DNA from 4 places in the Bacillus sp. D48C genome. Region 1 is predicted to be linked to each of the others. Evidence: riboswitches for the same ligand, from Rfam matches in the RefSeq annotation. Region 1 holds a riboswitch; each other region holds the start of a gene.
What was found. A riboswitch is a leader RNA that binds a small molecule or an ion and turns the genes downstream of it on or off. The one in region 1 is predicted to bind S-adenosylmethionine.
Positions count from the first base shown of each region.

Region 2: another riboswitch for S-adenosylmethionine. It lies ahead of ACLBXA_RS26995 (ABC transporter permease); the one in region 1 lies ahead of ACLBXA_RS15410 (Na+/H+ antiporter NhaC family protein).
Region 3: another riboswitch for S-adenosylmethionine. It lies ahead of ACLBXA_RS23470 (cyclase family protein); the one in region 1 lies ahead of ACLBXA_RS15410 (Na+/H+ antiporter NhaC family protein).
Region 4: another riboswitch for S-adenosylmethionine. It lies ahead of ACLBXA_RS05175 (ECF-type riboflavin transporter substrate-binding protein); the one in region 1 lies ahead of ACLBXA_RS15410 (Na+/H+ antiporter NhaC family protein).

Region 1 is NZ_JBKFAQ010000005.1:238,392-242,107, reverse strand. Features, by position in the region: gene ACLBXA_RS15410 (Na+/H+ antiporter NhaC family protein) at 1-1,288, opposite strand, end outside; SAM riboswitch class I at 1,383-1,488, opposite strand; gene ACLBXA_RS15405 (DUF402 domain-containing protein) at 1,609-2,127, opposite strand; gene gltP (glutamate/aspartate:proton symporter GltP) at 2,196-3,470, opposite strand.
Region 2 is NZ_JBKFAQ010000017.1:59,002-62,717, reverse strand. Features, by position in the region: gene ACLBXA_RS27015 (multidrug effflux MFS transporter) at 1-30, shown strand, start outside; gene ACLBXA_RS27010 (hypothetical protein) at 64-510, opposite strand; gene ACLBXA_RS27005 (hypothetical protein) at 785-1,288, shown strand; gene ACLBXA_RS27000 (DUF3951 domain-containing protein) at 1,305-1,520, opposite strand; SAM riboswitch class I at 1,690-1,795, shown strand; gene ACLBXA_RS26995 (ABC transporter permease) at 1,932-2,849, shown strand; gene ACLBXA_RS26990 (ABC transporter permease) at 2,867-3,716, shown strand, end outside.
Region 3 is NZ_JBKFAQ010000012.1:29,764-33,479, forward strand. Features, by position in the region: gene ACLBXA_RS23460 (ATP-binding protein) at 1-274, shown strand, start outside; gene ACLBXA_RS23465 (hypothetical protein) at 504-884, shown strand; gene ACLBXA_RS23470 (cyclase family protein) at 1,019-1,651, opposite strand; SAM riboswitch class I at 1,737-1,849, opposite strand; gene ACLBXA_RS23475 (PRK06851 family protein) at 2,001-3,110, shown strand; gene ACLBXA_RS23480 (nucleotidyltransferase domain-containing protein) at 3,222-3,716, shown strand, end outside.
Region 4 is NZ_JBKFAQ010000002.1:25,002-28,717, forward strand. Features, by position in the region: gene ACLBXA_RS05165 (macrolide family glycosyltransferase) at 1-171, shown strand, start outside; gene ACLBXA_RS05170 (aspartate/glutamate racemase family protein) at 263-943, opposite strand; SAM riboswitch class I at 1,097-1,212, shown strand; gene ACLBXA_RS05175 (ECF-type riboflavin transporter substrate-binding protein) at 1,353-1,901, shown strand; gene ACLBXA_RS05180 (ABC transporter ATP-binding protein) at 1,912-3,612, shown strand; gene ACLBXA_RS05185 (energy-coupling factor transporter transmembrane component T family protein) at 3,605-3,716, shown strand, end outside.

The DNA.
Region 1 (3,716 bases):
CAGCTACTTTCGAAAACCTTGGAAACCCAATTAAAATAGAAACAATCCCACATACTCCAACTAAAATTGGATAAAATGCATATGGTAACAATTCAACCGGAGATAACGCTGCAAATCCTGCTGCCGTTAACATTTGGGCACCGTACGGGATCAACCCTTGCACACAACATGAGAAAAGATCTAATACACTCGCTGATTTACGAGGATCTATTTCATATTGATCCGCAATATTTTTTGCAAGCGGGCCTGTAAAAATAATCGAAATCGTATTATTTGCTGTACACATATTCGTCATACTCACTAAACCAGCAATACCAAATTCCGCTCCTTTTTTCGAACGAATATTACGTGTTAATACATTCATTAAATATTGAATACCACCATTATATTGGATTAATTCAACCATACCGCCAATTAATATAGCAAGTAATACTAACTCCATCATACCGCCCATTCCAGTCGTTACACTTTTAAAGAAACTTTCTAACGTGTAACTTCCATCTATAAGACCGATAACACCAGATAGTACAGTTCCACCAGTTAATACGATAAGTACATTCCAGCCAAGTAGAGCTGTAATAAGTACTCCTGCGTACGGTAAAATCTTTATCCAATCAAAGCTATGCGCTTTAACCTGCGTATCACTTCCTGAAGTAACTATTACTAATAGTACAATTGTAATAATAGCCGCTGGTAATACAATTAAAAAGTTCGTTTTAAACTTATCTTTCATTTCTGTTCCTTGTGAACGAACAGCTGCGATTGTTGTATCTGAAATAAATGATAAATTATCACCAAACATCGCTCCGCCAACAACAGTAGCCATCGTAAGCGCAATTGAGATATCAGTTTGACCACTAATACCTACAGCAATTGGTGCTAACGCTGCAATTGTTCCCATTGAAGTCCCCATAGCTAATGAAATAAATGCACCAATAACAAAGATTCCAGCTACGATAAATCCTGGCGGTAAAATAGTTAACGCTAAATTAACAGTTGAATCTACCCCGCCCATTCCTTTAGCAGTTTCAGAAAATGCACCAGCAAGCACAAAAATTAATACCATAATCATAATATCTGGATTTCCTGCACCTTTAGCGAACCGCTCTACTTTCACATTAAAACTTTCTTTACGATTCATCACTAAAGCAACTCCTACAGCAATTGAAATCGCTACAAGTATCGGCAATTTATAGAAATCACCTGTAATAATTCCAGAACCAATAAATAGCGCCAAAAATATCCCAAGTGGTAATAAAGCTAAACCATTTCCTCTCGTTTCTTTCAAAGTACCATCTCTCCCTAGTTTCAACCTTTTTCTAATGAATAACAAAAGACCTCTTCCGATGAGAAGAGGTCTTATACATCTATAAGAAACACTCTTCTCATCTTTCAAGCACACGCTTGCTGGATTTGGCACAGCACTCTGAAATCGAGTCCGCTGCCGAGGCATCGTAGGGCCAGTCCCTCCGCCTCTCTTTATAAGAAGGTTTCATATTTATTTTTTAATAATAATTTCTTCCCTAACTTTACTCGCTTACAAAACAAAAGTCAATTATTTTTTGTATAGATTTTTTTGGTAATTATACAAAAATTTGAATACAACAATCATTTTAACTTTTCGATTTCTTCTTCCAATATTGAAATCCAATAAAATTCACTATTTTTTATTGCTGCTAATATCCATTTCGTAGTGTACCAAGCTAACTCATACTCTTCCTTCGTGACATCGCCACTTTTATAAGCATCCTCTAGCTCTTCTTCATCTAATATATACACCTTACCGCTGGGTAATAATACTACATCTAAATATAAATCATCAAAATACGGTAAACCACGATCGTCTATTTCATATTCTTTCGTCACATCAATATAATATTGCACTAAATTGTGCCTATCATCTAACATAGCTGTAATCGCAAAGTTCTTTCCATTAATGAAATATTGAACCCACGTATACCCATCACTTGCAATACAAATTTCTTTACCATCATATTCTTTACAACTAGGCTCTCTCACTTTTTTTATATCCAGTATTCCGAGCATTCCCTCTTCCACTTGCTTAACCGTATAACTCTTTTCTATTAGTCTCTTCCACGAAGCACCGTCACCATATTTACGTTTCATTATGTCTGCTCCTCTTCTATATACAGAAAAGCTCCCACATATTATGTGAGAGCTTGTTCATATTATAATTAAGCAGCTTGACCCTTTTCAGAAATCTCTTTTAAATAAGCTTGTCCTTTTTCAGCGTCATATTGACCTTCCCACTTAGACATAACTACAGCTGCTAAAGAGTTTCCTACAACGTTAACTGCTGTACGAGCCATATCTAAAATACGGTCAATACCAGCAATGAACGCTAAACCTTCAGGTGGAATACCTACTGTACCAAGTGTCGCTAATAATACAACGAATGATACGCCCGGTACACCTGCGATACCTTTTGAGGTAACCATTAATACAAGTAATAATGTAATTTGTTGTGTAATAGATAAATCAATACCGTACATTTGCGCCAAGAAAATCGCCGCAATTGCTTGATATAAAGTTGATCCATCTAAGTTAAATGAATAACCTGTCGGAATAACGAAAGATGTAATTGCTTTCGGACAACCGAATTTCTCCATTTTCTCCATGATTTTCGGTAAAACTGTTTCTGAGCTTGCTGTAGAATACGCTAAGATCAGCTCGTCTTTTAAAATCTTAAAGAATTGGAAAATGTTAATTCCAAATATTTTCGCTGTAAGTCCTAAGACAACTACGACGAAGAAGATCATTGCTCCATATACGACAATTAGTAATTTCCCTAATGGAATTAATGAAGCAAGACCAAATGTAGAAACTGTAACACCAATTAGTGCAAACACACCAAATGGTGCAAATTTCATAACTTGGTTTGTTACATAAAACATTGCGTCAGCTACACCTTGGAAAAATTGAAGAACTGGTCTTCCTCTTTCACCAATTGCTGCTACACCTAAACCAAATAGTACAGAGAAGAATATAATAGCAAGCATATCTCCGTCAGCTAATGACTTCATAATGTTCGTTGGAACAATATTTACAAATGTATCTGCAAATGAATGACTTTGTACTTGCTCTGTTGTATGTGTATATTTTGAAATATCTGTCTTTGTTAACTGCTCCATATTCACGCCTTTTCCTGGTTGGAAAATATTCGCTATTAATAGACCAACAATAATTGCAATTGTTGTAATAATTTCAAAGTAAATAATTGTTTTTCCGCCTAGTCGACCTAGTTTTTTAACATCGCCAACACCAGCAACCCCAACAACAATACTTGCTACAACAATCGGTACAACGATCATTTTAATTAATCGGATGAAAATATCACCAATTGGTTGTAAATAACTCACTACAGCCGGATTGCCAAAGAAAATCGCCCCAACTGCAATACCAAGTGCAAGTCCTATTAATATTTGCCATGCAAGTCCTATTCTTTTCATATTTGTTGTAACCCCCTCTTCGATGTGTCACTCTATCTCTCATTCTATCTCTATAAAACTAAGAAATTAAGAGTATTACATATTATTCGACAATTCACTACATTTTGTCCCTGTTAAAAATCATAAATCAAAATTTAAAATCTGACAACAAAATAACTTTGCTCGAACACAAATAATTTTCTTGACAAAAAATAAACTCATGTCAGAAAACCTCACATGAGAACGATTCCTTACTAGTATTTCATT
Region 2 (3,716 bases), on a different contig from region 1:
CTGCAACAAAGACAAAATTTAGAGGCTTAACAAAAAAGAACTGATTCAAAGGGAATGTTTGAATCAGTTCTTTTTTTCATTTCTTTGAAATACCTCATACATATTATTCATGATCGTATCATATAAAACAGCAAGTTTATCCCACACCCAGCGATTACTATCGACTTCTTTTTCCCCACAGTCGATAATATCGGTATGGTCAGTAATTTTATACGCTTTTTTAACGATAATAGGAGCAATCTTCGGTATACGTGGGATTTCCTTTAAGGTATCTGCAAAGTTTCCAATGTAGACATGACCGATGATTTCGATTGTTAATGATTTATCCGATATATTTAGCACGGTATGAAATTGATTTGTATGTTGTTGTTTTAAATATTGAGCTAACTTAAATGGAGCATGCTTCTTCTTTAATACGCGGCGAAGGCTCTCTGTATTTTCGATATGAAGTGATTTTTCGCGAATAAGGACACGAATATCTTCTCCCATAAAAGGCATTGTGTTGTACATAGATGATTCTCCTTAAAACCTTACATATGTTTGCGTTATGCATATGTAAGTCTAGCATGGTTTGTTCTTTATGTGTGCTTACAGTTTTGTAAGGTGATGTAGTAAAGCATTGCAAAAGTTATTTGTATAAAGTGACGATACTGTGACAAACATGTTGGTATATATATTACGATGTCGTCTTAAGTGTAAAAAGTAGGGCGTTCTCGGTATAATAACAAGTGGAGATAAAAGAAACTATAATGAGTAATAGCTGTAGATAAAAGGAGAAGAAGAGATGAAGAAGGTTTTGGGTATTGCTGTAATGGGAAGTATGATCCTTCTAGCAGGATGTAATGGAAATAAAGATACGAAAGAACCGAAAGAAAAGGTAGAGCAATCTACTGAACAAACAGAAGAGATGAAAGAATACCTTGCAGTACATGAAAAATACGATATAAAAATGAATAAAGAAATTAATAAAGCACTGCAGTTATTTGAAGTGGCAAAAGAAAAGGGCGGTAAGGAAATAACGAATGCAACATATAAAGAAGACGTGCAAAAGGTAACGACGAGCATGTTAGAAGATATTGATCATATACGTAAAGAAATTCGTGTTCCGAAGTCGAAAGAGCAAGAACATGAGGTATATGTTGGTTTCTTGAATGAATCAGAACAAGCGATGAAAAAATTACAGAAGTTAGCTAAAGAAGAAGATTCATCGTTGATTCGTGATATAGAAATTAACTTTGCAACAGCATCGACATACTATAAACGTTTTCAAGCAGAAACGAAAAAATAACCTTGCCTGTGCAAGGTTATTTTTTCTTCTTGCCATCTCTGTCTTCATCCTCAGATACTAATATTTTCTGTTCTTCGTGAAATTCGGAAATAGTTTGCCCGGTAATATTATCGAAAGGAGTATAAAAAGAAGTAATACGTTTCTTTTTAATAAAGAGTTTATAGGAGCCGATGATGACAAGTATAACGATTGTTAAGGGTAATCCTATAGTAGCAAGAAGTAAGGGGTCCATCTTATAACTCCTTTAACATCATTTCTTTTTATGATAAGCCGAAAACTGTAATTTCGATAAACGAATTAAAAACTGATTTTTCTAAATTTATCCAATTTGATTGACTTTTCAATTTTTCAGAATTATAATTCGAAATATACAATTTGAACCAAATAATAATATAGCAATTTACTTATCCAGAGAGGTAGAGGGACTGGCCCTATGACACCTCAGCAGCGGGTTCTGTAATAGGAACACCGTGCTAATTCCAGCAAGCAAGTCTTGAAAGATAAGTGATGGGCCTTTGTTTGTTAAGCCTTGATCTTATTTTTTAAGATCAAGGCTTTTTGTATTCTAAAAAGAGAAAAGGGAGTAATGGAAAAAGTACATTCATAAAACAAAGTAAATTCATGTGTTTAGGGGGTTATTGAAGTGTATGTAATTAAAAAATTATCGGTTATGGTGTTCACACTATGGGTTATTACGACAGTGACATTTCTAATTATGCATATTATTCCGGGAGATCCATTTTCATCAGATGCAAAAATCTTTCCTGAAGAAGTGATCCAAAACATGAGAGCGAAGTATCACCTTGATGAACCGTTATGGAATCAATATGTTGCTTATTTAGACGGTGTAGTTCATTTTGATTTTGGTGAATCGGTTCAATCAACCGGGCAAGGTGTATCAGAAATTATAACAACTGGCTTTGGTCCATCAGCAATTATTGGTCTACAAGCACTTGTTATTTCATTGTTAGTAGGAATTGCGGCAGGGACATTTGCTGCTCTATATCATGGGAGAGTAATTGACTATAGTGTGAGTTTGCTCGCAATTTTAGGTATTTCTATTCCAAGTTTTATTTTAGCACCACTATTTATACAAGTATTCGCTATCCAATTTGAGTTTTTACCAGTAGCCTCTTGGGGAACATTCGAACATACGGTATTGCCATCCTTTGCATTAGCGTTAGGGCCAATCGCAGTTATTACAAGGTTTGTGCGTTCTAATATGATCGAAGTACTGCAGAGTGATTATATTAAGCTAGCAAGAGCAAAAGGTATACCAATTAAGAAGATTATTATAAGACACGCTCTTCGAAATGCGATTGTTCCAGTACTTACATTTGTTGGACCGTTAATGGCTGGACTCTTAACAGGGACTTTTGTTATTGAAAAAATCTTTTCAATTCCTGGCCTAGGAAAATATTTTGTAGATAGTATTTTTAACCGAGACTATCCGGTGATTATGGGAACAACGATTTTCTATAGTGCGTTATTAATTGCTTGTATTTTCATTACAGATATTATTCATCGCATTGTTGATCCGCGTATTCGTTCTATTACATAAGGAGGGGGGATATTTAAATGGGAGCTTATGAGATTAATGAACAGTTATTAACGAAAGAAGAGAAAAAAGAATTAACGATAAATAAAAATCAGCAAACAATTAGCAGAAAGAAAGAAGTGTTTCGTAAGTTTATATCGAATCCAATCGCAGTTTTAGGAACAGTGACGTTATTGCTAATTATTGTTTTCTCGCTTATTGGCGAAAGTTTAACTTTATTTACTGCGAGTGAACAAGTAAAAAAGGCAACAAATTTACCGCCGAGTAGTGAACATTGGTTTGGAACAGATGATCTAGGGAGAGATATTTGGGCACGTACTTGGGCTGGTGGGAAGATTTCACTAACAGTTGGATTAGTAGCAGCTGCCCTCGATATAGGGCTTGGTGTACTGATTGGTGGATTTAGTGGATATGTGAGAGGGCGTAATCGTCTTGGAACGTTAATAGATGAATGGATTATACGAGGGATTGAAGTGTTATATGGTATCCCATATTTATTAATTGTTATTTTACTATTGATCGTGATGAAACCAGGACTTTTTACAATTATAATCGCTCTTGCGTTAACAGGATGGATTGGCATGGCACGTCTCGTTAGAGCGCAGGTCTTGTCTTTAAAACAAAGAGAATTTGTTATTGCAGCAGAGCGATTAGGTACATCGCATATGAAGATTATATACGGACATATCATTCCGAACTTAACAGGCATTATTATCGTAAATTTATCATTTACAATTCCAGCAGCTATTTTCTCAGAATCATTTTTAAGCTTTATCGGACTAGGAGTGCAATCACCGGCAGCAAGCTGGGGGACGATGACGAATGATGCACTTGGGACATTATTGAGCGGAGAATGGTGGCAGCTATTCT
Region 3 (3,716 bases), on a different contig from region 1:
AATAGAATCAATGCCAGAGGGCGGAGAAATTCATATCCGTGCATATCAAAAAACGCAAGGACATTTGTGTATTTCTGTTGAAGACCAAGGATTTGGTATAGAGAATGAAAAGTTGGAAAAAATCGGCAAGGCATTTTACACAACAAAGGAGACTGGTACAGGACTTGGATTAATGATTACATATAAAATTATTAAGGAACATCAAGGGAGTATCACAATCCAAAGTAGTCTAGGAGTAGGAACGAAAGTAGAAATTTTTCTGCCGACCGTTTAATGTATTGGGAGAAAAGATTTTTCAGAAAAGTGTTCTTGTTGTGTAAATATAAACATTTTATAAAATATTTCAAGAAGGGTTTTTTTTATAAAATACTTCGTTTATAATGGAGGAAAATATCGACATGAGATTGATTACTCATGTAACGGTTCAGTAGTGTTATGAAAAGATAAGAAGGGGTGCACGCGCATCCTTTTTTCTATGCAGATATTATGAAAGAGGTGGTATGATGGAATTAACATTAAATTCGACTGTATGTTTACACACGATTCAATTTCGAAAAGAGCAAAAGAATTATATTGTAAAAGATACAATTACAGGAGAAAAATATGAAATGCCGCCACTTTGGATTGATGCATTGGCAATGATGCGTGACGGTTTTTTATTGGGAGAAATTGAGGAGAAATTAAAAGAAGAGTATCCATCTGAAGAAGTGAATATGTTAGCATTCACGAGGCAACTGTTAGAACTAGAACTTGTTGAAATGGTAGATGGAGAAGAGATAGCTTGCACAAAGAAGAAAGAGATAGATTGTTTAGCTTGGGTGCGTCCCCGTGTGGAACAATTCTTTCTTAATTTAAATAGAAAATATAGAAGCAAAGACCAGTAGTGGCCTTTGCTTTTTTTAATCCCGCTATTTGCCGGGCAGTAAGACCCCCACCTCAAAATTCAGCGGAAGCAAAGAAGTTAGGTGTGGGATGAACAAAACCCCCACTGATTAAAGGTTCACTTTATAGGTTGTGTTTAAAATATAACAGCAAATGCTCTTGCGAAAGCACCGTCACTATTTTTAATTTTTAAAGGTGCGGCTGAGAAAAAGAAACGTTTTGTTTCGATAGCATCTAGATTTGTTAAGTTTTCAATTAAGTAAATATTATTCCCTAGTAATATGTGATGAATCGGTGATGTTTCTGTTGTGACTTCATCAGGAGAAATGAAATCTAAACCGATAGATTTTACTTTTAATTGAACTAATTCTTCAGCTAATTCTTCAGAAAGATAAAATGCTTCTTTCTCATAAGCTTCTGTATTCCATTTGGTGGATAGATTAGAATGAAAAATAACAATATCACCTTCTTTTATGTCAGTATTATGCAATACTGCCTTAGGTAATTTTCGCTCTTGAATATGTGTTACATCTATAAGAACAGCTTCACCTACAAATTGATCCAGCGGTAATTGATCGATGGTCGTTGCGCCTGAAATAAAATGCGCAGGAGCATCACAATGCGTGCCAACATGAACGACAGAATGAAAATCTGTAACTTGATAGCCTGATTCTTCAACACTTGTAACAGCTTCTAGTTGTATTTTAGGTGTTCCAGGAAATTGAGACATATTATTTTCAAATGTTTGCGATAAATCAATTACTTTCATTTTACATACCTCCAATATATATTTTTCAAATAATAAAAAGCTCACCCTTCAATATCAAGAAAGGTGAGCTTTACATGCTAGTTGAGTTTTATCTTCCAAAATGCAATGCATTTTGCAGGAATTAGCACCTATTCAGTTTGTATAAACTGAGGTTGCTGGGCTTCAAAGGGCCGGTCCCTCTGCCTCTCTTGATAAAGAAGTATTCAGTTTTTTTGAAAACGGAATTTTCCGATAGTTAAATTGTAATTCATTTCCTTTTTTCGTGCAATACAAAATAGGTATTCACCCAAATAAAGCTGCTCGCATATTGTAGGTTATGTAAATAGAATGCTGCGAAGGAGTGAGTGCAGTGACAGGAAATGTATTAAATTATTATGCTGGTGGTAATACAGCTAGGGGATTTCACAATTTATACGAAGAGAATTTAAAAGGATTAGACAGATTATTTATCTTAAAGGGTGGCCCAGGAACGGGAAAATCTTCTTTAATAAAGGCAATAGGTCGTGAATGGATTGAAAAAGGATATGATATTGAATTGTTACATTGTTCTTCTGATAATAAATCGGTTGATGGTGTAATTATCCCAAAATTAAAAGTAGGAATTGTTGATGGGACATCGCCGCATGTTATTGAGCCAAAAATGCCAGGAGTTGTTGAAGAGTATATAAATTTAGGAATTGCTTGGGACTCAGATAAACTAAGAAAGCAGAAGTTAGAAATTGAAAGATTTGTTTCAGAAGCAAGCAAAGCTTTTCAGTCTGCTTACGCACGTTTTAAAGAGGCATTGGTTATACATGATGAGTGGGAGAAGATATATATTGATAATATAGATTTTAATAAAGCAAATGAACTAACCAATCAGCTAATCCAGAAATTATTTGCAGATAAAAGCGGGAGACAATCGCTTGTAAAACATCGTTTTTTAGGAGCTGCTACACCGAAAGGAGCAGTTGATTTTGTTCCTAATTTAACAGAAGGGTTACCACATCGTTATTTTATAAAAGGGCGCCCAGGCTCTGGAAAATCAACGATGCTCAAAAAGTTAGCTAAGGCAGCTGAGGAAAAAGGGTTTGAAGTTGAAGTATATCATTGCGGATTTGACCCGAATAGTCTTGATATGGTTATCGTAAGAGAATTAGGATTTGCAATTTTTGATAGCACCGCACCACATGAATATTTTCCAAGTCGCGAGGGTGATGAAATTATTGATATGTATGCCCTTATTGTTACGCCAGGGACGGATGAGAAATATGCGAAGGAAATTCGTGATGTCTCCATTCAGTATAAAGCAAAAATGAATGAGGCGATGTCTTTCTTAGCGAAAGCAAAATCGGTTCGTGATAAATTAGAACGAATTTATATTGCTGCTATGGATTTTTCAATAGTAGATGCATATAAAGAGGAGATTCAAAAAGAGTTTGAACGAATTGCTGCTACTGTAATTGAAAAGCAACAATAGACGTTTTATTAGGCTGTCAGTAATTTCTGACAGTTTTTTTAGTATGTAGTAAAATTAATAGTGTATTGTCGAATTTCCAAGGAAATAATCAAAAAATGGAGTTGTTATGAAATGAGAGAGAAAATCGAGTTGGAGTTAGAAAGAATTGAAAAAGAGAATGATGTGAAAATTTTATTTGCGGTGGAATCAGGGAGTCGTGCTTGGGGGTTTCCATCGAAAGATAGCGATTATGATGTTAGGTTTATTTATATACATCCAGTAGAATGGTATTTATCAATTCATGATAAACGAGATGTAATTGAATATCCAATTAGCGATGATTTAGATATAAGTGGTTGGGATATTAAAAAGGCATTGCAACTATTCGCGAAGTCGAATCCTGCTTTACTTGAGTGGATTCGATCACCAATTTTTTATTCGAAAAACTCTAATTTTCCAGAACTACTTCAACAGATGAGTGAGAAGAATTTTGATCCAAAAGCAACGATATATCATTATTTACATATGGCGTCGAAAAATTATCGTGAATTTTTGCAAGGTGAGAATGTAAAGCTGAAAAAGTACTTTTATGTATTACGTCCCATTTTAGCTTGTAAGTGGCTAGAA
Region 4 (3,716 bases), on a different contig from region 1:
TTGAAAGAACATGTTAATGTGCACACTTTAAAAGAGGCTGTAACAGATGTTCTTTCAAACGAAAAGTATAAGCATGGTATACGAAAACTTAATGATAGCTTTTTAGAATGTGGTGGTTCAAAAGAAGTAATTGCAGTTATTGAATCTCTTTTAAATAAAGTGAAACTTTAATCGTTGGGGGTTTTACTGCCCGTAAATAGCGGGGGAAATAGTCGTAACTATATACAAGCATAGAGGTTCGTACCTTTATGCTTGTATATTCTTATCCAGCAAATTGCACAGCAGTATTTGCATGTAAAAAAGCAGTATCAAAAACGGGAACAGTAAGATCATTTTGGGAGATGAGTAAAGGTATTTCAGTACAGCCTAATAGTATACCTTCAGCGCCGTTTTGAATTAATGACTTTGTAATTTGTAATAGCTTTTCTTTAGATGCTTCTGAAATGATCCCTTTACTTAATTCATCTAATATGACATGATGGATAACTGTTCTTTCCTCTTCATTTGGGATAATTGTCTCAATGTTATGTTTCGCTAATCGTGATTTATAGAAATCTTGCTCCATCGTTTGTTTTGTTCCTAATAGTCCGATACGTTTTATATTTTGTTTTACCATTTCTTTAGCACTTACATCGCCAATGTGAAGAAGCGGGATAGAGATTGCTTGTTCTACTTCTTCGGCAAATAGATGTACAGTATTTGAACACATTAATAAACAGTCAGCCCCAGATTTTTCAACCTTCTTTGCAACCGTGACTAGTTCATTTTTTACTTCTTCATATTGATGGTTTTGTAATAAAGTAGTTACTTCTCCAAAGTCCATACTATATAAAACTAGCTTCGCATTTTGATCGTATTGAGAGAGTGTAAGTGTATTAATATGTTTATAGTATAATGATGTAGATTCCCAACTTAATCCCCCAATTAAACCAATAACTTTCATAATGCATTCCTCCCGAAACGATTTTGAATTTATTATTTCATAATTCCGATAAGAATACAATGATTTAAATGTACTATTTAACGAAAAATAAAAATAGTTAGAAAAGTATTGAAATTTATGCTTTTTAGTGCCATAATACGAATTACAAATTAATACTTATCCAGAGAGGTGGAGGGAACGGCCCTAAGAAACCTCAGCAACCCCTATGCAATTTTATAGGAAGGTGCTAATTCCGCAGAGGACACGATGTGTTTTTTGAAAGATAAGAGGATTCTTGAACGTGAAAGAAAATGACCTCTTATGTAAGAGGTCATTTTTTTGTTGTATAGAAAGGAAGTGTCGATGCATAATTCATTTTTAAAATAAATATAGAATAATAAAAGTTGACCAATATGAGAGGGGAATTGTAATGAATAAATTATCAACAAAGTTAGTAGTAGCAATCGGGATTGGAGCAGCCTTATACGGGATATTAGGACTTTGGGGATTTTCTATTGCACCGAATACATTTATTAAACCAGCATTAGCTATATTAACTGTTTTTGGAGCATTATTTGGTCCAGTGGCAGGACTCTTAATCGGACTTATCGGTCATACCGTAACAGATACGATTGCTGGCTGGGGGATTTGGTGGGGCTGGGTTATTAGTTCAGGGATTATTGGTTTTTCAATGGGTCTTATTCAAAAAAGAGTTGGTTTTAGTGTGAAAAACGGGTCATTTAACAAGGGAGATATTTCTTATTTAGCAATTACTGGGTTAGTTGGTATTGTCATTGCTATTATATTTGCTGGGGCATTCGATATTATTGTGATGGGAGAACCATTTGACAAAATTGTTATACAAGTATTAGGAGCAACAATTTCCGATGTTATCGTATTCTTAGTTCTTGGATTGCCACTTACAATTGGCTTGGCGAAATCCAATAAGAAACATGCACATTTAAAAATTGAAAAGTAGGGATGTTAACATGCAACCAATTATTTCGTTTGAACAATTCACCTTTCAATACGGGCATGCTGCGCAGCCTACTTTAAGTGATATTAACTTTCATATATACCCTGGGGAAAAAGTGCTAATTGCTGGACGAAGTGGTTCAGGAAAGTCGACATTAGCTCATTGTATCAATGGGCTAATTCCATTTTCTTATGAAGGGATTAGTACAGGTAACGTATTAATTGCCGGTAAAGACCCGAGGGAAGGCAGTATTTTTGAACAGAGTAAACATGTGGGAACAATTTTGCAAGATCAAGATGCTCAATTTATTGGTATGACAGTAGAAGAAGATGTAGCTTTTTATTTAGAAAATGAATGTGTAAATCAAGAGGATATGAAAAAGATTGTTTCGGACTCATTAAGAAAGGTGAAGATGCATACGTTTCATAAACAAAGTCCACATGAATTATCAGGAGGTCAAAAACAAACAGTTTCTCTTGCTGGTTTATTAACAACAAATGCGGATATATTATTGTTCGATGAACCGTTAGCGAACTTAGATCCGCTAAGCGCCTTACATACGATAGAACTTATGAAAGATATACATGAGCAATATAATAAAACGATTGTTATTATCGAACATAGAATAGAAGAAATTTTAAAGCTGGATTTAGACAAAGTTATATTAATTGATGAAGGTAAAGTCATTGCAATAGGAACACCAAAAGAAATCTTAGCGTCAAATATATTACCATGTATTGGCTTAAGAGAGCCTATTTACATCGAAGCATTAAAGAGATTACATTTTGATAGTAATAATGACGTAATATATCCAATGGAAAACCTTCAAAAGGAAAAGGTAAGCAACGTTATAAGAGAGTGGATGGAGAAACAAGTCATATTAAAAGGTAATACTAAAAACAAGGAATTACTTAAAGTGGAGAATTTATCATTTTCATACCCTAATAAACAAAAAGTATTAGAAAATGTAAACCTTTCAATATATGAAGGAGAAATTGTGGCACTGTTGGGACATAATGGAGCAGGGAAATCAACATTAGCTCATAGTCTTATAGGCATAAACAAAATGAAAAATGGGGAAATCTTGTTAGAGGGTGAAGATATTAGTTCTTGGTCTATTCGTAAACGTGGGGAAACCATATCTTACGTGATGCAAAATCCAAATCATATGATTACACAGCCCACTGTTTTTGAAGAAGTTTCATTTACATTAAAATTAAATAATTTTTCTAAGGAAGAAATTAAGAATAGAGTAGAAGAAACTTTAAAAATTTGTGGTTTATATCCATTTCGTAATTGGCCAATTCAAGCGCTAAGCTATGGGCAAAAAAAGAGAGTAACAATCGCATCTGTATTAACAATAGATCCCAAGCTTATCATATTAGATGAACCGACAGCGGGACAAGATTATTATCATTATAAACAATTTATGTCGTTTATTAAAAAACTAGCTAAAAAGGGAATCTCATTTGTTTTTATCACTCACGATATGAATCTCGCACTAGAATATGCAGACCGTGCAGTAGTTCTACATGAAGGGAAAATTATTGCGGATAATACAGTGTCTAATGTATTTGGTGATCAAGAAACCTTACAAAGAGCCAACTTAAGAGAGAGTTCTTTAACCAAGCTTGTTAAATTTAGTGGGATTGTATGTCCAGAAAAATTTATGGAGCTTTATTTAGACAGTAATAGGAGGGAGGAAGGTGCATAGTACATATTTTCATCGTATGGATGGGGTAGTAAAATTGTTTTTATTTATTTTTTGTATGACGATTACTTTTTTGTTTTTTGATTTTAGGTTGTTGCTAATTTTAT